DNA from 2 places in the Acidovorax sp. GW835-FHT14G06 genome. Region 2 is predicted to be linked to the other one. Evidence: riboswitches for the same ligand, from Rfam matches in the RefSeq annotation. Region 2 holds a riboswitch; the other holds the start of a gene.
The links. Region 2 has a riboswitch for glycine ahead of gcvT (glycine cleavage system aminomethyltransferase GcvT). Riboswitches for the same ligand answer to the same signal wherever they lie in the genome.
Positions count from the first base shown of each region.

Region 1 (9,848 bases), on a different contig from region 2:
GCGGCCGCTGAACCGCTACCGCCTCAAGCTGGCCAAGACCTTCCGCTGGCGCCCACATGGCCCGGTGATGAACTACTTCCGCGACCATGCGCTGCTGGACTACTTTGCGGGCGGCTTTGACGGACTGGGCGAAGGCGTGCTGCTGGTGCACGGCAACATCAGCCGCAGCCTGGCGCCCGCCTTCATGGAGCGCATGCAGCGCGTGGCGCAGGACTTTGCCCAGCAGCACCTGGCCGACCAGAAACTACCCGACCGCGAGCGCGAAGGCTACACCCTGCTGCTGGCCATGCGCAGCTGGGAGTTCGAGGCGTTTGCCAGCATGCGGCGATAAGCCTCCTGTCGATTTCGCAGGCCCCTGCAAGCGGCAGCCGTCGCTGCAAGCCAACTTCTGCCCTTGGTTGAGCGCAGCGGCCGCCCCACAGGTGTGGGGACTGTCCGCAGTGCCATGACCCACCCTTTATTCACTATCTTTTTGATAGCTTTCGGCGCATGAAATACCTGCGCCTGGGGCTAAAAAAGCCTCAAAAATCCTCCTTGCGCCCGGCAAGAGGTGGCTTGACGTCACAAACAGAAATAACTATTCTTTAAATTGTAAATTCAATCAATTTAAGAATAGTCGAATGAAAACCACCCGCCAGCAGCAAGACGCCACGCGCCGCCAGATCGTGGCCAGCGCGGTGGACCTCATGACCCGCCAGGGCTTTGACGGCACGACGATGAAAGACATCGCGCGTGCCGCCGGCATCGGCGACGCCACGATCTACAAATACTTTCCGACCAAGGACCGCATCGTGCTGGGCTACCTGGACGATGTGGCCCACCAGGCGCTGGCCGACACGCTGCAGACGCCGGGCTTTGCGGGCTATGGCCTGCAAGAAAAGCTGCAGCGCCTGACCGATGCCGTGCTAGAGCGCCTGCTGGCCGACCGCGAGTTCGTGGCCCAGGTGCGCGGCCTGGCGCGGCGCTCGCCCCTGTCGATGCTGGCCGAGCCGCTGGCAGCGCGCCAGAGCCTGCGCGAGGCGGTGGCGAGTTTTCTGGAAGCGGCAGAGGCCAGCGGCGAGATCGAGCCCTGCGACTTCAAGGGCCTGGCGGGCAGCCTCTACACCGACTACCTTGCGGGTGTGGTGAGCTACTGGCTGGCCGACACCTCCGACGAATTTGCCGACACCACGCAGCTGGTGGACCTGTCGCTGGGCGTGCTGGTGCAGGCGCTGCGCGGCGGGCTGGTCAACCGCGTGCTGCAACTGAGCGGCTTTGTGCTGCGCAGCCAGATGGCCCGCATGGTGCAACACGGCAGCGGCCTGATGGGCATGCTGCACATGGCACAGCAGGCCATGGCCAGCGCCCCCACAGCCAGGGCACCTGCTCCCATGGCAGCCGCCGCCGCAAGCCCGGCCACCACGCCTTCGCAGCCCCCCCGAGCACCGCGCAAGCCCCGCGCTGCCACGCCCCGCAAGAAAAAGAGCGCCCCATGAATGCGACCCCAGCCCTCGCCGCGCCCACCACCGCGCGCGCCACACAAGTGCCGCCCGGCACCGCCATCCACGCCACACTGCCCGGAGCCGATTTTTTTGATGCCTACGAAGTGGCCGACCGGCACCCCACACGCTCTGCCCTGCAGTCGTGGCTGGACGTGGCGGCCCGCACCCCTGCGTGGACGCGCGCCCTCATGTTCGCGCGCAACAAGGCCGTGCGACTGGTGGGCCTGAAAGACCTGGGCCAGCTGGACGACGGCCACCCGCCTGCCAGCGGCCGGTCCCTGCGCAACGCACGCAGCTACCGCGTGGGCGACCGCGTCGGCATCTTCCGCATCCGGCATCTGAGCGACACCGAAGTGGTGATGGGCCAGGACGACAAACACCTGGACGTACAGGTGTCCATCTGCAAACAGCCCGCCACCCCTGGCGCCACGCCCCGCGTGGTGCTGAGCACGGTGGTGCACATCCACAACACACTCGGCCATGCCTACATGGCGGTGATCACGCCGATCCACCGTGTCATAGCGCGCGGCACGGCTCAGCGCCTGGCAGACCATGGCCCAAACTGACGCAGACGCACCCCGCACCGGCAAGCTGGCTCGCAGTGCCATCACGGGGCTCGCGGCAGCGCGCATCGGAATGGCTGAGCTCTCGCACCGCACGCGCGAGCGCTCGGCCCAGGCGCAGGCCGAGCACGAGGCAGCGCTGGGCCGCATTTTGTTTGGCGCGCTGGGGCAGCTGCGGGGGTCAGCGCTCAAGGTGTCGCAACTGCTCAGCATGCACCCGGGCCTGCTGCCCGACGGCGTGCGCCGCGAACTGGCACGCGCCCACCACCAGGCCCCGCCGCTCAACCGCGCCCTGGTGGGCCGCGTGTTCCGCCAGGCCTTCGGGCAGGAGCCGGAGGCGCTGTTCGACCATTTCGAGCCCACCGCGTTTGCCGCCGCCAGCCTGGGCCAGGTGCACCGCGCACAGCTGGCAGGCCACGGCACGGTGGCCGTCAAGGTGCAGTACCCCGGCATTGCCGCCACCATTGCGAGCGACATGCAACTGATGCGCGCCGCGCTGCGCGCGCTGGCCCACACCGACATGCCTTTGCCTGCGGATGCCGTGCTGGACAGCGTGATGACCGAGATCGAGGCCACGCTGCTGCGCGAGGTGGACTACCTGCAGGAGGCTGAACAGATGCAGTGGTTCGCCCAGCACGCGGCCCGGCCGGGCGTGGTGATGGCGCAGCCCCTGCTCTCGCACACGCGGGCCCAGGTGCTCACGCAGCAATTTCTGCCCGGCCAGCCGCTGCAGGCCTGGCTGGGCACACAGCCATCGCAGGCGCAACGCGACCAGGCGGGGCAGCATCTGTGGGACTGGTTCATGCACTGCACCTTTGTGCTGGGGCGGGTGCATGCCGACCCGCATCCGGGCAACTTCCTGTTCGCGCCCGATGGCACGGTGGGCGTGCTGGACTTTGGCTGCACGCGCGCCCTGCCCAGCGCATTCAGGACGCAGGTGGTGCAGGCGTGGTCGGCACTGCTGCGCGCCGACACCGACCCAGCGCGCAACGCGCAGGTGCTGCAGGCCTACCAGGCGCTGGGGCTCTTGAGCAACGACCTGACCGTACAGGCCTACACCAGTGAACTCGCCCCCGCACTGGCCGAGATGCAGGCCTGGCAGACGGAGCCTTTCACCCAGCCCGTGTTTGACTTTGGCACCAAGACACCGCCGCCCATCACCCCCAGCCAGCACCAGCGCGTGCTGGGCCAGCACCTGGCCCAGGTGCCCGGCGAAATGCCGGCGTTCGAGCGCATGTGGATGGGGCTGATGCACCTGCTGACGCAGCTGCGCGCGCGCGTGCGCACCCAGGCACATGAGGCACTGACCATTCACCCATGACCAACACCGCCCTGACCCTCGCCGCAGCCGGACTGGCCCTGGTGGGCGCGGCCCATTCGGTGCTCGGAGAGCTTCTGCTGTTTCGCAGCCTGCGCACGCAGGGGCGCCAAACGGTGGGGCGCGTGGAGCCGGGCGCTGCGCAGCAGGTGCTGCACACCCCACACCTGCGCATCCTGTGGGGCACCTGGCATGTGGCCTCGGTACTGTGCTGGGCATTGAGCGCCCTGCTCTGGCGCCTGGGCACCGCGCCTTGGGACGCTGCCCTGGGCGCCTGGGCCGCGGATGTGGTGGGCATTGCCACGCTGGCCAGTGGCGTGCTGGTGTTCTGCGCCACCCACGGCAGGCACCCAGCCTGGTGCGCACTGCTGGTGATTGCGGCGCTGGTGTGGTGGCGCTGACGCCGCTCACACGCTGCAGGCGTGACAAAAGTCTCGCAGTGGCCGTTTGCCTCCGAAGTCGGCAACACAACTTCACAAAGCTTCGCAATGTGCCTACACCGGCTTGACGCAGCCTGTGCACCATGAAGTCTCCGGTTCCGCAAGGAATCATTTCTGAGGAGACCCTTATGGCCCGCAAAGCACTTGCCGCTGTGTCCATCGCCCTGCTGTCGCTGGGCGCCGCGAGCGCGGCGCAGGCGCAGACCAGCGCCACCGTCGTCATCCAGGCTGGCACACCCGCCTACCAGCAACCCGCCCCGGTGCGCGTGCAATACCAGGCTCCGCCCCCTCCCCGCTACGAAGCGGTTCCCCACCCGCGCCGCGGCATGGCATGGGTTCCCGGCCACTGGGAATGGCGTGGCCACCACCATGTGTGGATGCAGGGCTACTGGGTCAAAGCCCGCCCCGGCTACCACTATCGAGAGCCCCGCTGGGTTGAACACGGCGGCCGCTGGGACATGCAGCGAGGCGGCTGGGACCGTGATGGCGACGGCGTACCCAACCGCCATGACCGCGACCGCGACGGGGACGGCGTGCCCAACCGCTACGACCACCGCCCGGACAACCCGTACCGCCGTTAAGCCGAGGGGCAGCCGCCCACGGTGGCGCTCAGGCCCGCCCCAGACCGCCCCCCTGCGCCTACGCCAGGGGCGGCGTCGCGCCTACAGCGCGGCGCCGGATACCCGTGCACCATCGTCCCACCCGGTTCCGTATCGAACCATCCACAGGAGACACTCATGGCCCACCACCCGCTCACTGCAGCCTCCCTCGCCCTGATGGCGTTTTTGGCCTTCGCTCCTGCGCAGGCCGCCACCCAGGGTACCGTCATCATTCAGTCCGGCCAACCCGAGCGCACTTACCAGACTGCGCCCACGTACCAGGTGATTCCTGCGCCGCCCCCTCCGCGCAATGAAGCAATGCCCCGCCCTCGCCGAGGCCAGGTGTGGGAAGAAGGCCACTGGGAATGGCGTGGCAACCGCCACCACTGGGTGCGCGGCCACTGGGTGCAGGCGCGCAACGGTTACCAATACCGCCAACCCCAGTGGATCGAACGCGAAGGCCGGTGGGAGATGCAACGCGGTGGCTGGGACCGCGACGGTGACGGCATCTCCAACCGCAACGACCGGGACCGCGATGGCGACGGAGTGCCCAACCGCCGTGACAGCCAGCCGGACAACCCGCGCCGCAATTGATGGACCGGCCCCAAGCACGATCCGTGCGCTAAGCAGGCCCTTCCTCAGCTACAGCAGCTGCAGCTGCGCTAGCAGCGATCGCAGCTAGCGCAGCAATAACGCAGCCTGACCGAGCCCCGGAAAGTCCGCCACGACTTCAGTACCCGGCGCCACCAGCACGGTGCCGGTGCACGAACCGGTGGTCACCCACTGCCCCGCGCGCAACCCGCCCAGGCTGCGCGCGCCTTCGTTGACCAGCCACACCAGCAGTCGCAGCGGGTCGCCCGCCGGATTGCCCCAGGTGGCGTGCTGCACGGCCACCGAGCCGTTCACCGACAGACTCACCCCTTGCAACAGCGGCTGCACTGCGGCCACATCGGCAACCCCGGCCCCCACGACCAATGCCCCATGGCAGGCCTGGTCGGCCAGACGGCTCCACTCGCCCTGTTGCGCCCATGCAGCAAAGCGTGTGTCGCACACCTCAATGGCGGCGCGCACCGACACCACCGCCGCCAGCACCTCGGCGGCGCTGTAGGGGGTGGCGCGGGCGGGCAGGTCAGCCCCCAGTTCGTACACCAGCTCCGCCTCCACGCCCATCACGGCAAAACCAGCTGCAGACAGAGCAACCGCATCACCCGCTGTGGCCACCCACACTGAATCGCGGGTGAGCGCGGCGCGCGCGGGTTGCGCCTGGGGCGACGCGGCGCCGACCTTCCAGCCCGCGATGCCACCGCGCGCGCGCACCACGGCGTCCTGCACCGCGTACGCATCGGCCGCATCGCGTGGGCGAAGCCCTGCGGGAAAGTCCAGCGGGCGGGGCGTGCGTCCCTCCCGGGCCTGGGTGATGACGGCGGCGCTGGCGGCAGGATCCAAAGCGGTGGGGGACATGGCAAAACTCTCCATGGGACAAGGGGTCGGCGGATTATCGGCACCTTCACCAACGGCCACGCCCCGCTGCATCAGCAACGATTGCGCCCCATTAGCCGCCGGAGTCGATCTTGCGCGCAGGCTTGGCCCCTAGAATCGGCCTCGCAGGAGAGCACGGCAGCCACAGGCCGCCGCTGCACCGAAGGCGCAAACTCCCATACACGCTCAGGTCCCGTACTGCACCATTCATCAAAGCCGTCTGGAGAGCCGCTTCGCGCAACGCGAAGCGCACCGAAGGAGCAAGCCGCAGCCCGGGTGGGTGGCGGTGAATCTCTCAGGTACCAAGGACAGGGGGAGCGGCAGCTAGGGCATTTATGCGCCAGCTGTTCGCTATTAAATCCATAGCTGCCAGCGCATGTTGTTCTAGCGCCAGAGCCCAGAAAGGCTTTGAAAATCATGCGCGTGATCGTTTTGGGCGCCGGCTTGCTCGGCGTGACTTCGGCTTATTTCCTGCAACAACTTGGCCATGACGTGACCGTCATCGACCGCCAGGGTGCGCCCGGTGCCGAGACCAGCTTTGCCAACGGCGGCCAGATCTCGGTGAGCCATGCCGAGCCCTGGGCCAACCCCAGCGCGCCCCTCAAGGTGCTGCAGTGGCTGGGCAAAGAGGACGCCCCCCTGCTGTTCCGCCTGCGCGCCGACATGCGGCAGTGGCTGTGGGGTCTGTCCTTCTTGCGCAACTGCACCCCGGCGCGCACGCGCCACAACATCGAGCAGATCGTGCGCCTGGGCACCTACAGCCGCGACACATTGCAGCAGCTTCGCGCGGCCACCGGCATCCAGTACGACCAGCGCACGCAGGGCATCCTGCACTTCTATACCAACGCCAAGGAATTCGACGGCGCCCTGGGCCCGGCCGAGCAGATGCGCGCCCTGGGCTGCGAGCGCCAGGTCATCAGCGCCGATGAGGCCGTGCGCATCGAGCCTGCCCTGGCCCATATCCGCCCTCAGCTGGCCGGCGCCACCTACACGGCCGAGGACGAATCCGGCGACGCCAACCAGTTCACGCGCGAGCTGGCCAAGCTGTGCGAGGCGGCGGGCGTGCAGTTCCGCATGGGCCACCACATCACCGCGCTGCGCGAGGCAGGTGGCCGCATCGACCACGTGGAAGTGACCAATGCCGAAGGCCGCTTCGAGCGCGTGCGCGGCGATGCGTTTGTGCTGGCCATGGGCTCGTTCAGCCCGCTGCTGGCGCAGCCGCTGGGCATCCAGCTGCCCATCTACCCGGCCAAGGGCTACTCGGTGACCATGCCGGTCAAGGACGCCAGCAAGGCGCACCAGGTGAGCCTGACGGACGACGAGTTCAAGCTCGTGTTCTCGCGCTACACCAGCGAACGCGGCGGTGACCGCCTGCGCATTGCCGGCACGGCCGAGCTGAACGGCTATGACCGCCACCTGAACCAGGTGCGCTGCGAGGCCATCGTGCGGCGCGTGGAGCAACTCTTCCCTGGCGCGGGCGACACGACCCAGGCCCAGTTCTGGAGCGGTCTGCGCCCCGCCACGCCCAGCAACGTGCCGCTGATCGGCAAGACGAAGATGGGCAATCTGTTCCTCAACACCGGCCACGGCACGCTGGGCTGGACCCATGCCTGCGGCTCGGGCAAGGCGTTGGCCGACATCGTGAGCGGCCGCGTGCCCGAGGTGGACTTTGCGTTCCAGGGGTTGCAGGGGCGCGCAGGAGGAGCGGCGCTGGTGCCGTCGCGCACTGCGGCCTGAAGCAGCGCGCGGTTGCAGCGAGGCAGCGCTGCAACCGCCACGAAAGCCCGCGCCTACTTGGCCGCGGCCGTGGCGTGCGCCACAAACTGTGCCACGGCCAACATGTCCTTTTCGCTCATGCGCTCGGCATACGAGGGCATCACGCCGATGCCTGCCTTGAGCGCACGCAGTACACGGCCGGCGTCGGGCTTCAGCTCATCCAGCACCGGGCCCACCTGGCCCTCGGCACCGGCGGCCTGCAGCGTGTGGCACACCGCGCAGGCGGGCTGGATCTTGGTGAACAGCTCCTTGCCGCGCGCCAGCTCGGCCGGCTCGGCGGCCCAGCTGGCACCCGCCCACAGTAACGCTAGCCCTACCAGCAAACCGCCTTGCGGCATCCGATGCCGTCCGATAGCGGCGCGCACCCACGCCAGTGCCACCGTGGAACTGGCTCTGCCAGGCCACGGGTGGCGTCCCCCCTTCGGGGGGAAGGCGTAAAGCGCCTCAGGGGGGAGCGATGTCATGCCACGGTCACGGTGACGGCGTGGTCGCGCCAGCTGGCGTTGTTGTAGCCGCCCAGGTTTTCCTCGCGCTGCTCGGCCTGCACATTGCCCGCCGTGTCGGTGGCGCGGCTCGCCAGCACATGGGTGCCCGCCTCCAGGCGCACGGGCAGCGCAAACTGCCGCCAGGCAAAGGGGCCCAGGTCGGGGCCGATGAGCTTGGCCGCCAACCAGGTCTTGCCGCCATCGGCCGACACCTCCACGCCCTTGATGCCGCGCGTGCCGCCAAAGGCCACGCCATGCACCTGCACCTGTCCGGGCTTGAGTGCCCCCTTGTCGGGCAAGGGGCCGTTGATCCACGACTTCACGCCCATCTCCCACACCGAAGGCTGGTCGGGGCTGGCCTTGCTGCCGGGCGGCGACATGCGGTAGCCGTGCGACATCATGCGCGCCTGCGACTGTGCGCTGGTAAACGCCACGCGCTTGACGTACTTGATGTTGTTCACGCCCTGGTAGCCGGGCACCACCAGCCGCAGCGGGCCGCCATGCGCCAGCGACAGCGGCTCGCCGTTCATCTCCCAGGCCAGCAGGGCGTCGTCCATCGCCTTCACGGGCACCGAGCGCTCCACCAGTACCGACAGCGGGTCCACACCTTCGGGCAGCTTCTCGCCCCCCGTGCCGGTCAGGTAGGCGGCACCATCGGCCAGCCCGCCCAGGGCGGCCACCACGTTGCGCAGCGGCACACCGCTCCAGACCACACAACCGGCAGCGCCCACCGACCAGGGCGTGCCGCTGGGCTTGCTGGGGAAAAAGCCCCGGCCATTGCCCGAGCACTGCAGCACGGTGGCCACGGTTTCCACGCCCAGCGTCTTGAGCTCCGCCAGCGTCAGGCTGCGCGGGCTCTTGACTCCTTCGACGGACACCGTCCACGCGTCGCGGTTGTCCAGGATGGCCGCGTCAGGCGCAGGCAGGTTGTTGCGCACGTACAGCTGGTTGGACGGCGTGATGACGCTGGTGCCGAACGCGGAGCGGCGTGTCTCCAGGGTGCTGCTGCTGTGCACGATCAATGCATCCGGCGACTTCCACCCCGCATAGGCGGGCAGCGGCTTGGCCGCAGAGGCTGCGGCCTGCTGGGCCCGCGCACTGCCCGTCCATCCGGCCAGGCCCAGCGCGCTCAGGGCGGCAGCACTTCCGGCCAGCATGTGGCGGCGCGGCAGGGTCATCGAATCTTTCATGGAAACGTCTCCAAATAGTGGGGTGGACAAAACCTTGTGGCCCCTCGCCATTGGGCAGGGACGGGGGATCGGGTCAGCCCGCATTCTGTGCGGCCGCTCCTCCTGCCGCACGCACGGCGTCGTTAGCAGAAGTAACAAGAACAAAAGATCGGAAACATTCGTACGCAGGTGCGGGGGGCGTGGGCATATTCGCGCTTTGTTTTGGGGAGAGGAGCAGCGCAATGAACACCACCAGAATACCGACCCGAGGCCCGCTGGGACTGCTACTTGTCCTATGGCTGGGTTGCAGCGCAGCACAGGCCCAGCTGACGGCCATCGTGGCCGTGGAGCCCACCGCCCGCAAGGCGGCGCATTCCATCCTGCGCACCGCTGCCGAAACGGGCCTGTCGAAAGCCGCGGGCCAGTCGGTGGCACTGACGACCAGCGACGATATGGCCGACGTGATGCGCGCCACCCGCAGCGCGGGCTATGACATCTTCATTGGCCCTGCCCAGGTGGCGGCGTCTGCGTTGCAACG
Region 1 covers NZ_JBXAGA010000009.1:123,156-133,003, reverse strand. Annotated here, with positions in the region: gene AC1Q64_RS17170 (helix-turn-helix domain-containing protein) at 1-331, shown strand, start outside; gene AC1Q64_RS17165 (TetR/AcrR family transcriptional regulator) at 621-1,475, shown strand; gene AC1Q64_RS17160 (DUF2867 domain-containing protein) at 1,472-2,047, shown strand; gene AC1Q64_RS17155 (ABC1 kinase family protein) at 2,034-3,365, shown strand; gene AC1Q64_RS17150 (hypothetical protein) at 3,362-3,763, shown strand; gene AC1Q64_RS17145 (YXWGXW repeat-containing protein) at 3,931-4,383, shown strand; gene AC1Q64_RS17140 (YXWGXW repeat-containing protein) at 4,540-4,995, shown strand; gene AC1Q64_RS17135 (2-keto-4-pentenoate hydratase) at 5,080-5,862, opposite strand; glycine riboswitch at 6,091-6,202, shown strand; gene AC1Q64_RS17130 (D-amino acid dehydrogenase) at 6,298-7,617, shown strand; gene sorU (SorU family sulfite dehydrogenase c-type cytochrome subunit) at 7,671-7,994, opposite strand; gene sorT (SorT family sulfite dehydrogenase catalytic subunit) at 8,117-9,331, opposite strand; gene AC1Q64_RS17115 (rhodanese-like domain-containing protein) at 9,553-9,848, shown strand, end outside.
Region 1: another riboswitch for glycine. It lies ahead of AC1Q64_RS17130 (D-amino acid dehydrogenase); the one in region 2 lies ahead of gcvT (glycine cleavage system aminomethyltransferase GcvT).

Region 2 (9,848 bases):
GCTGACCAGGCAGAACCACTCAAAAGCGCCGCGCCAGCGTGCAGGCAAACGGTCAAGAACCAGAGTCACGCGGATGTGGTCGCCGTTTTGCAGCGTGCTGGGCAGCGCAAAGAACAAGGCGGCTGCAATCGCGTATCCCGCATAGGCGTCGAGTCCGTCGATATTGAGGTGGATGACTTCGCGGGCAAAAACGCCCAGCGTGACTGCGCCGAACGCAGCCAGCATCGACAGGCCGGACAGCAGCATCAGCAGCCTGTAGAAATTTCGGACGAGTTTGTCCATGGCGTACTCCTGTAACGCTGAAAAAAGAGGGGGAGCGGAAACGAGAATGTGGGGGTAGCGCGCGCTGCGCTACCCGGCCCCGTGGGGGCCAGGGAACGCGACTACTTCTTGCGGTAAGCGTCGATGATGGCCTGCCCATCGGCCCCGGCCGATTTCACCCAGTCGGCGGTCATGGATTCGCCGATGCTCGCCAGCTCCTTCTTGATGCTGTCGCTGGGTTCGGCCACCGTCATGCCTTTGGCCGACAGTTCCTTGATGAACTCCTTGTCCACACGCTCGCTGGTGGCCCAGCCGCGTTCCTCGGCGGCAGCTGCAGCCTTGAGCACAGCGTCCTGCAGGGGCTTGTCGAGGGCATCGAAGGCCTTCTGGTTCACCACCGTGGCGTTTCGGGGCAGCCAGGCGCTCACGGGGTAGAAGTACTTGACCTGCTCATACAGCTTGGACTCCACACCGCTCGCGCTTGATGTCAGGAAGTTCTGCACTGTGTTCGTAGCCAGGGCCTGGCCCAGCTCCGACAGCTGGATGGTCACCGGCTGCGCCTTGAGCAGCTGGGCAATGCGCGTGGTGGCGGGGTTGTACGCGCGCATCTTGGTGCCCGCAAAGTCTGCGGGCGCGCTCACCGGCTTGAGCGAGTACAGCGATTGGCCAGGCCATGGCACCGAGAAAAGCACCTTCACGCCCTGTGCTGCGAGCAGCTTCTCTTGCGCAGGCTTGGCGGCCAGGTACAGGCGCTTGGACTCTGTATAGGTCGTCGCCAGGAACGGGACTGAATCCACGCCAAACAGAGGGTTCTCATTGGTAGCGCCCGACAGAATGAACTCTGCCGAAGGCACCTGACCGGTCTGGACCGCGCGCTTGATCTCGTTGGCCTTGTACAGCGAACCACCGGGGTGCAGGGTGATCTTGAGCTTGCCGCCGGTGAGCTTGTCCACTTCATCGGCAAACTGCTGCACGTTTTGCGTCTGGAAGCTGTTGGCGCCATAGCCTGTGGGCAGATCCCACTTGACCTGGGCCTGTGCCGCGCACACGCTGAGTGCGGCTGTCATACACAGTGCAAATTTTTTCATGGGGAGACTCCTGGGGGTAAGCCGCTTAGAAGCTGGCGAGTTGGTGGTTAAAAAGATCGGTGACCAGCATGCAACCCGGGGCGTGGGTGATGCAGAACGCCGGTTGGGCATTGAGGATGGCGGACTGCGGTGTGACACCACAGGCCCAGAACACGGGAATTTCATCGGGCAGCAGGGCCACGGCGTCGCCGTAGTCGGGCTTGCCGATATCGGCAACGCCGATAAGTGCGGGGTCGCCGATGTGCACCGGAGCTCCATGCACATTGGGATACCGCGAGGTGACCTGTACTGCACGGATCACATCGGCGGCGCGCATGGGTCGCATGGAGACCACCATGGCACCGCCGAACGGCCCCGCTGCTTCGGTGGCAATGCTGGTGCGATACATGGCCACGTTCTTGCCTTCGTTGATGTGACGCAGGCTGATGCCAGCCTCTTGCAGCGCTGCTTCGAACGAGAACGAGCACCCCAGCACAAAGGTCACCAGATCATCGCGCCAAAGGTCGCCAATGTCGCCCACCTCCCGGACCATCTCGCCGTGGCGCCAGATACGGTACTGCGGCAGGTCACTGCGAACGTCGATATCCTCACCCAGGGTGGGTAGCGTGAACTGGCCTGGCTCGCTAACAGCCAGCGCAGGACAGGGCTTGGGATTGCGCTGGCAAAAGCGCAAAAAGTCTCCCGCCAATACCTCGGGCAATATCACCAGATTGCCCTGCACGTGTCCGTGGGCCAATCCACTGGTATGCGACGACCAGAACCCTTGGCGTATGACGCTGCGCACATGGCGAGGGTCGTTGATCCCTTCCGAACCAAACACTGCGAGCGCTTTGTGTTGAGCTGAATCCACCGTTTTTCCTTGCATTGAGAAATGTCAATTGCATGACGTTGGGCAGATTGTGTTGGGGGGTGACCGCCCCTGGCAAATTCAAAAAATTTCTATCAGCTCATCGATTTTTTCCATGCACTTCATTGGGGAGAAGCGAACCAACTTGGTGCCAAGGGAAAACCCTGAGGACGAATTTAGGTGTAAACCCTTAGACCCAGGATGCGCCCTGGTGAGGGAATTTCGAAATGCATGGTGCGCGGCCCGGCACACAGTGTCGGGCCGCGCTGATGTGAGGGCTCAGGCTTTGCGCGGCTTGCGGGCTGGTGCAGCTTGTTGCTGCTCGATGAAGTCGAGGGCTGAACGTACGACAGCCTCCATGGCCGGAGACGAGGGGTCTTCGCGGTAGCTCACATGGATGGGTAGCGGCCGCAGTGCGGTGTCGCAAGCCAGCGCACGCAAGTCCGGAAATGCGAGCAGGCGCTGCACAGCCAGGCGCGGTAACGTGGCCACACCAAAGCCGCCCTGCACCAATTGCACCATGGCAGAAATCGACGAGATGGTGTGCACACAACGCGGCTCCACCTGGGCCTGGCGCAGCGTGTCGAGCAGTGATACGTGCGGTTGCGAGCCGCGCTGAAAAGTCAGGATATCGGCGCCAGCAAAGTCTTCCAGCGCATAGCGTCGTTTGCGATGCGTCTTGCTGTTACCCACAAACACCATCTCCATGGGCGTCACAGCCTGGCTGCGTATGCCATCAGCCGACACAGGCAATGCGGCAAACACGGCATCGAGCGTGCCCCGGCGGATCTGGTCAAGCAACACGGGCGTGGTTTCTACCGTCAGCTCCAGCTCCAGCAGCGGGTTGTCCTTGCGCAGCTGCTCTACCCACGGAATGAGCCACGAGTGCAGTACCGATTCGATGGCACCCAGGCGAATCGATACTTCCAAAGGGCCGCCTGATCCCATCTCGGTTTTGAGCTGGCGCTGCAGCTCCAGCATGCGCTTGGCATACACCAGAAACCGGGCACCGGCCACCGTGAGCTTGAAGTGCTTGTCGCGCCGGTCCAGCAACAGCACGCCCAGCTCTTCTTCCAGCGCAGAGATGCGGCTGGACATGGCAGACTGGGTCAGGAACAGCTTCTCGGCGGCGCGCGTCACGCTTTTGAGAGAGGCGACCCAGTAGAAGGCTTCGACAAAACGCAGATTCATGGTTTTCTTCGGGGGTCTCTGTGCCCAGGGGGGGCTTAGCGCACCGCCCAAACGGGTGCACTGCGATGGTGCGCAGAACCGGGATCGCCCGTTTTCGTCCGTTCTGCCATCAGCGCGATGGGAGCCATTGTGCCGCCGCATTTCAACTGCATAACGCCGACCGGCACGCTTGTAGTGCAAGCGCTAACCACGCGTCGCCAGCTTTCTGCAAGGAAGCTGCAACACCCAACCAGGCACCAGAAAACTGCTCTACCCCGTGAACAGAGGCAAGTCCGCCTTCTTCAGGGTGCGTAACACGAAACTGGATCGGCTGTGCCGTATGCCTTTGATCTTGTAAAGCTTCTCGCGCAACAAGCGCTCGTAATCACGGGTGTCCTTGACGACGATGCGCAGCAGGTAGTCGTAGTCGCCAGAGACCAGATGCGCCTCGATCACTTCGGGAATGCTGGCCAGTGTCTCGCCAAATTTTTCGAGCGTGTTGTCCGAATGGCTATCGAGCGTGACCTGTACCAGTACAGTGTCGGCCAGGTCCAGCGACTGAGGATTGATGCGCACCGTATAGCCCTGGATGACCCCCGCCTCTTCCATCTTTTTGATACGACCCCAACACGGTGAAGGGCTCAGGCCCACGGCCTGCCCGATCTCTTGCAGGCTGGCGCGCGCGTTGGCTTGCAGCACAGCGAGAATTTTCCTATCCAATCGATCCATCGGTCTGATTATTCATTAAATCTCGTAAAGTCAGAAAATTATTCTGCCAATGCAGAATATTGCGCCAAATTCAGCAAATTCATCCACAGTACCCGGCGCATACTTCTTCCATCAAGGCGCTCTTACCGGAGCGCACAAATTGACAAGGCCCCGGCTGGTTACCGCCAGTACGGGGCCCTTGGCATTCCAAGCCCCCATCGACACAGGCGATCAGTAGCCAAGGCGCGGGCACTGACGCCAGCCTGCGGCAATGCGGGCTATTTGCTACCGTGGACACGCTCAACACCACGGGTGTCGCCAATGCAACTGCAAACGCCTGTCTGCCCAGTTAATAAGCACGCTTACCAGCACAAACCCCGATGCATGTAGCCTGACGGGCGCACCATAATTTGAGCGAGGTCAGGGAAGGCTCCGCAAGGGGTCGCAGCGCACACATCTCCCCTGACCCACCACCAACAGGAGACACCATGCAATTGACCAAACTCGTCGTTGGCCTGAGCCTCGCGCTCGGCTTTGTGGCCACCGCTGCCGCGCAGACCACCATGCGCATCAGCATCTCGACGGCCCAGAACTCCCACCAGGGCGTAGCCATCGACACGTTTGCCAAAGAAGTCGAAAAACGCACGGGCGGCCGCTACAAGGTGCAGACCTTCTACAACGGCGCCCTGGGTGGCGAGCGCGAGTCGATTGAAGCCGTGCAGCTGGGGACACAAGAGCTGGCATTCAGCTCCACCGGCCCGGTGCCCAACTTTGTGCCGGAGACCAAGATCCTGGATGTGCCCTTCCTGTTCCGCGACAAGGCGCATGCCCGCGCCGTGCTGGATGGCCCCATCGGTCAAGACCTGCTGTCCAAGTTCGATGCCAAGGGCTTCAAGGCGCTGGCCTGGGCAGAGAACGGCTTCCGCCACATGACCAACAGCAAGCGCGACGTGAAGGAGCCCGGTGATCTGAAGGGCCTGAAGATGCGCACGATGGAAAACCCAGTGCACATCGCCGCCTATAAGGGCTTCGGCATCATCACCACGCCCATGGCCTTCCCTGAAGTGTTCACGGCGCTGCAACAAGGCACGGTGGACGGTCAGGAGAACCCGCTGTCCGTCATCATCTCGGCCAAGTTCGATCAGGTGCAAAAGCACCTGACGCTCACCGGCCACGTGTACTCGCCCTGCATCTTCGTGATGAACAAGGCCGCATTCGACAAGCTCTCGGCGGCGGACAAGCAGGCCTTCATCGATGCCGCGAAAGAAGGCACCAAGGCCAACCGTGCACGCGTGGACGAAGACGACGCCAAGGGCGTGGCCGACCTCCGCGCCAAGGGCATGACCGTGATCGACAACGTGGACAAGGCCAAGTTTGTGGCGGCACTGGCCCCCGTCAACGCCGAGTTTGAAAAGCAGTTCGGCAAGGCTGCCATCGACAAGATCCGCGACGTCAAATAATCCTGTTCATTGCTATTACCTTTGTAGCTTATAACGCCCGTAGCCATTGCGCTATCGGGCGTTTTTATTCTTGAACGATCGATGGTTCTAATCACCCCCCACCTACCCATGGTTGGCACCGCCCCATGAAAAACGCTTTTCTTACCTTTGAGCGATGGACCACCTTCATCGCCATGCTGGGCGCTTGCGCCATGCTGACCCTGGCTTCGGCCCTGGGCATGTTCCAGATCGTGACCCGCTTTGTGCTGGAGCAGCCTGCTGAATGGACCGAAGTACTCATCCGTTTCAGCCTGATCTGGATGGTGTTCCTGGCCATTCCGGCCGCGTTTCGCCAGGGCGCGATGGTGAGTGTGGACGTGCTGTACCGCTGGAGTCCGCCGCGCATCAAACGGGTGCTGGACTGGGTGGTGACACTGGCAGCCCTGGTCCTCATCGGCATCATCATCTGGTATGGCTGGGACTATGCACGCCGGGGCGGCGTGCAAAGCATGGCCGGGCTGGAATCCATGTCCATGTTTTGGGCTTACCTCGCCATGCCTGTGGGTGGCCTTTTTTGCGTGGTCGGCATCATCGGCAACCTCATTGATCCCCTGCGTATGGAACTGGAGACTGCTCAATGAGTTTGGTCATGATTTCAACGATGGTGCTGTGCTTTGCACTCACCGTCTCAGTGGCTGTGTCCATCGGTTTGGCTTCCATCCTGGGCATCCAGGCCTCCAATGCGAACATGCTCATCTCCGTCAAGGAGATGTTCGGAGCCATCAACAAGTTTCCTTTGGCAGCCATCCCATTCTTCATCCTGGCAGGCAACCTGATGGAAACTGGCGGCATCTCGCGCCGTCTGGTGGAGTTTGCCAAGAGCATCGTCGGCGGCGTGCAGGGCGGCCTGCCCATGACCTGTGTGCTGACCTGCATGATCTTTGCGGCCGTGTCGGGCTCGTCGGTGGCCACCACATTTGCCATTGGCGCCATCCTGATCCCTGCGCTGATCAAGCATGGCTACCCCACGAGCTATGCGGCCGCGCTACAGGCCACCAGCGCCGAGCTGGGCGTGATCATCCCGCCCTCCATCCCCATGATCCTTTACGGCGTGAGTGCCGAGGTGTCGATTGGCGAACTGTTCATCGCAGGCTTTGGCCCGGGGCTGCTGATCAGTGGCGCGCTGATGCTCTTTGTATGGGCGTACTGCAAGTACAAGGGCTGGGGCAAAAACGACGGCGATGGGCGCATGCCCTTTGGCAAGGCCACGCTGCAGGCTGGCTGGGCATTGCTGATGCCAGTGATCATCCTGGGCGGCATCTACGGCGGCGTGTTCACCCCCACCGAGGCATCGGCCGTGGCAGTGTTCTATGCGTTGATCGTCGGCGTCGTGATCTACCGCGAGATCAAGCTCAAGGACCTGTTCGCCATTCTGCGCAAGTCGGCCATCTCGTCGGCGGTGATCATGTTCATCATTGCCAACGCCGGGTTGTTTGCGTTCCTGATCACGCGCGCTGGTGTGCCAGATGCCATCGGCCGCTGGCTGGAGGCTGTGCTGCAGTCCCCTGCCCTGTTCCTGCTGGGCGTGAACGCGGCGCTGTTCGTGATTGGCATGTTCATCGAGACCAGCGCGGCGATCATTGTGCTGGCCCCCATCCTGGCGCCTGTAGCGATGCATTTCGGTATTGATCCGGTGCACTTCGGTCTCATCATGGTGGTTAACCTTGCGCTGGGCATGATCACGCCACCTTTTGGGGTCAACCTGTTCGCGGCATGCACCGTGGCCAGAATCTCGCTGGACCGGATCATCAAGCACCTGCTTCCCTTTGTCGGAGTGATTCTGGTGTGCCTGATGATCATCACCTATGTGCCATCGATCTCGCTGGCACTTCGGGATCTGGTCTACGCAAAGTAGTTAGAATCGCCGGGTCAGGAGAGAGTGCTCCGTCTTGTCCTCAGGACGCGCAGCACCGCCGAAGGCGCAGGCACCCGCCGAACGCTCAGGCAAAAGGACTGACAACCGCCCGCAGCGATGCGGGCGTTCCCTTGCTGGAGAGAGATGGCCCCACAGTAAAACTGTGTGCAGGCCATCCACCGAAGGAGCAAACCGCACGGCCAGCCAAGGCGCTGCGGTGAATCTCTCAGGTAAAGCGGACAGCAGGGCAAATCCCGTGACCATCTTGGTGGTCGCGGCCCCCATTTGCCCCGGAGTCCGCCATGTCAGCCACCGTCCCCCTGCTCACCACGCCCCTGAACGCCCTGCACATCGAACTGGGCGCCCGCATGGTGCCGTTTGCAGGCTATTCCATGCCCGTGCAATACCCCGCTGGCCTGATGGCCGAACACCAGCACACGCGCAGTGCTGCGGGCCTGTTCGATGTCTCGCACATGGGCCAGCTCAAACTCATCGGCGCCGGTGCCGCTGCAGCCTTTGAAACCCTGATGCCTGTAGACGTGATCGACCTGCCCGTGGGCAAACAGCGCTACGGCCTGCTGCTGACCGATGAGGGCACGATCATTGATGACCTGATGTTCTTCAACCAGGGCGTGGTGAATGGCGAGCCCACCCTGTTTGTCATCGTGAACGGTGCTTGCAAGGTGGCCGATATCGCCCACATTCAGGCGCGCATCGGCCAGCGTTGCAAAGTGGTGCCCATGCCAGACCACGCCCTGCTAGCACTGCAGGGCCCACAGGCCGTCACCGCCCTCACCCGCCTGGCCCCCGGCGTGGAAAAGCTGGTGTTCATGACCGGTGGTGACTTCACGATTGCTGGCTGCGACTGCTTTGTGACCCGCAGCGGCTACACCGGCGAAGATGGTTTTGAAATCTCGGTGCCCGCCGCACAGGCCGACACCCTGGCCCGCGCCTTGCTGGCCCAGCCCGAAGTCAAACCCATTGGCCTGGGAGCGCGCAACTCGCTGCGTCTGGAGGCTGGCCTGTGCCTCTACGGCAACGACATCGACACCACCACCACGCCCCCCGAGGCCGCACTGAACTGGGCGATCCAGAAGGTGCGTCGCACCGGGGGTGCGCGCGCTGGCGGCTTCCCTGGCGCAGACAAGGTGCTGGCGCAAATCGACAACCCCGCCAACCTGCCCCGCAAACGTGTCGGCCTGGTCGCGCTGGAACGTGTGCCCGTGCGCGAACACACCGAACTGCAAAGCACCGATGGCCAGAAGATCGGCGAAGTCACCAGCGGCCTGCTGGGCCCCACGGTGAACGAACCTGTGGCCATGGGCTATGTGGCGCCCGCCTTTGCGGCCATTGGCACCCGCGTCAATGCCATCGTGCGCGGCAGGGCCGTGCCCATGGAAGTGCGCGCCATGCCGTTCGTTCCAGCCAACTACTTTCGCGGTTGATTTCGCGGGCGGCAGCGCACAGATGCGGTCCGCGCCCGCTACATTGCTGATTCCTTTATTTATCCCGTTTGCTTGAGGAGCTTCCCATGACGATCAAATTCTCCAAAGACCACGAGTGGATCAACGCCGCTGATGCCAACGCCTCGGTGGTGGGTATCACCGTTCACGCGCAGGACGCGCTGGGCGATGTGGTGTTTGTGGACCTGCCCGAAGTGGGCAAAAGCTTTACCCAGGGCGAAGTGGCCGGTGTCGTCGAATCCGTGAAGGCCGCCGCCGACGTGTACATGCCCGTCACCGGCGAAGTGGTGGAAGTGAACGAAGCCCTGCGTGCCGACCCATCGCTGGCCAACAGCGACCCGCTGGGCGCTGGCTGGTTCTTCAAGGTCAAGCTGGCCGATGCCAGCCAGCTCGACGCCTTGCTGGACGAAGCCACGTACACCGAGTTCGCCAAGAACGCCTGACACCGATCGTTCTCCAGGGCATGGCGCCGTGCCATGCCCTGCCCTGCCTGCGCACTACCCATGTGCAAGCGCCCTACCCCGGCACTGCCCCCAACCCGCTGCGACCTACGAGACTGCCCCATGCTGATGCAATCCGCCACCCCCCTTGGCGCGCTTGAAAACGCCACCGAATTCCTGCCACGCCACATCGGCATCGACGCAGCCGACGAAGCGCACATGCTGTCGGTGATCGGCGAGGCCTCGCGGCGCGCACTCATCGAATCCATCGTGCCGCGCTCCATTGCACGCAGCCGGGGCATGGACCTGCCTGCGCCCCTTACCGAGGCCGCAGCGTTGGCAGAACTCAAGGCCATCGCGGGCAAGAACCAGCTGCTCAAGAGCTTCATCGGCCAGGGCTACTACGGCACGCACACGCCGGGCGTCATCCTGCGCAACATCCTGGAAAACCCCGCCTGGTACACCGCCTATACGCCCTACCAGGCTGAGATCTCCCAAGGCCGCATGGAGGCCCTGG
Region 2 covers NZ_JBXAGA010000001.1:122,113-131,960, forward strand. Annotated here, with positions in the region: gene AC1Q64_RS00530 (TRAP transporter small permease) at 1-282, opposite strand, end outside; gene AC1Q64_RS00535 (TRAP transporter substrate-binding protein) at 384-1,349, opposite strand; gene AC1Q64_RS00540 (putative hydro-lyase) at 1,375-2,214, opposite strand; gene AC1Q64_RS00545 (LysR family transcriptional regulator) at 2,476-3,387, opposite strand; gene AC1Q64_RS00550 (Lrp/AsnC family transcriptional regulator) at 3,637-4,095, opposite strand; gene AC1Q64_RS00555 (TRAP transporter substrate-binding protein) at 4,563-5,534, shown strand; gene AC1Q64_RS00560 (TRAP transporter small permease) at 5,660-6,154, shown strand; gene AC1Q64_RS00565 (TRAP transporter large permease) at 6,151-7,428, shown strand; glycine riboswitch at 7,434-7,539, shown strand; glycine riboswitch at 7,553-7,681, shown strand; gene gcvT (glycine cleavage system aminomethyltransferase GcvT) at 7,731-8,873, shown strand; gene gcvH (glycine cleavage system protein GcvH) at 8,960-9,334, shown strand; gene gcvP (aminomethyl-transferring glycine dehydrogenase) at 9,455-9,848, shown strand, end outside.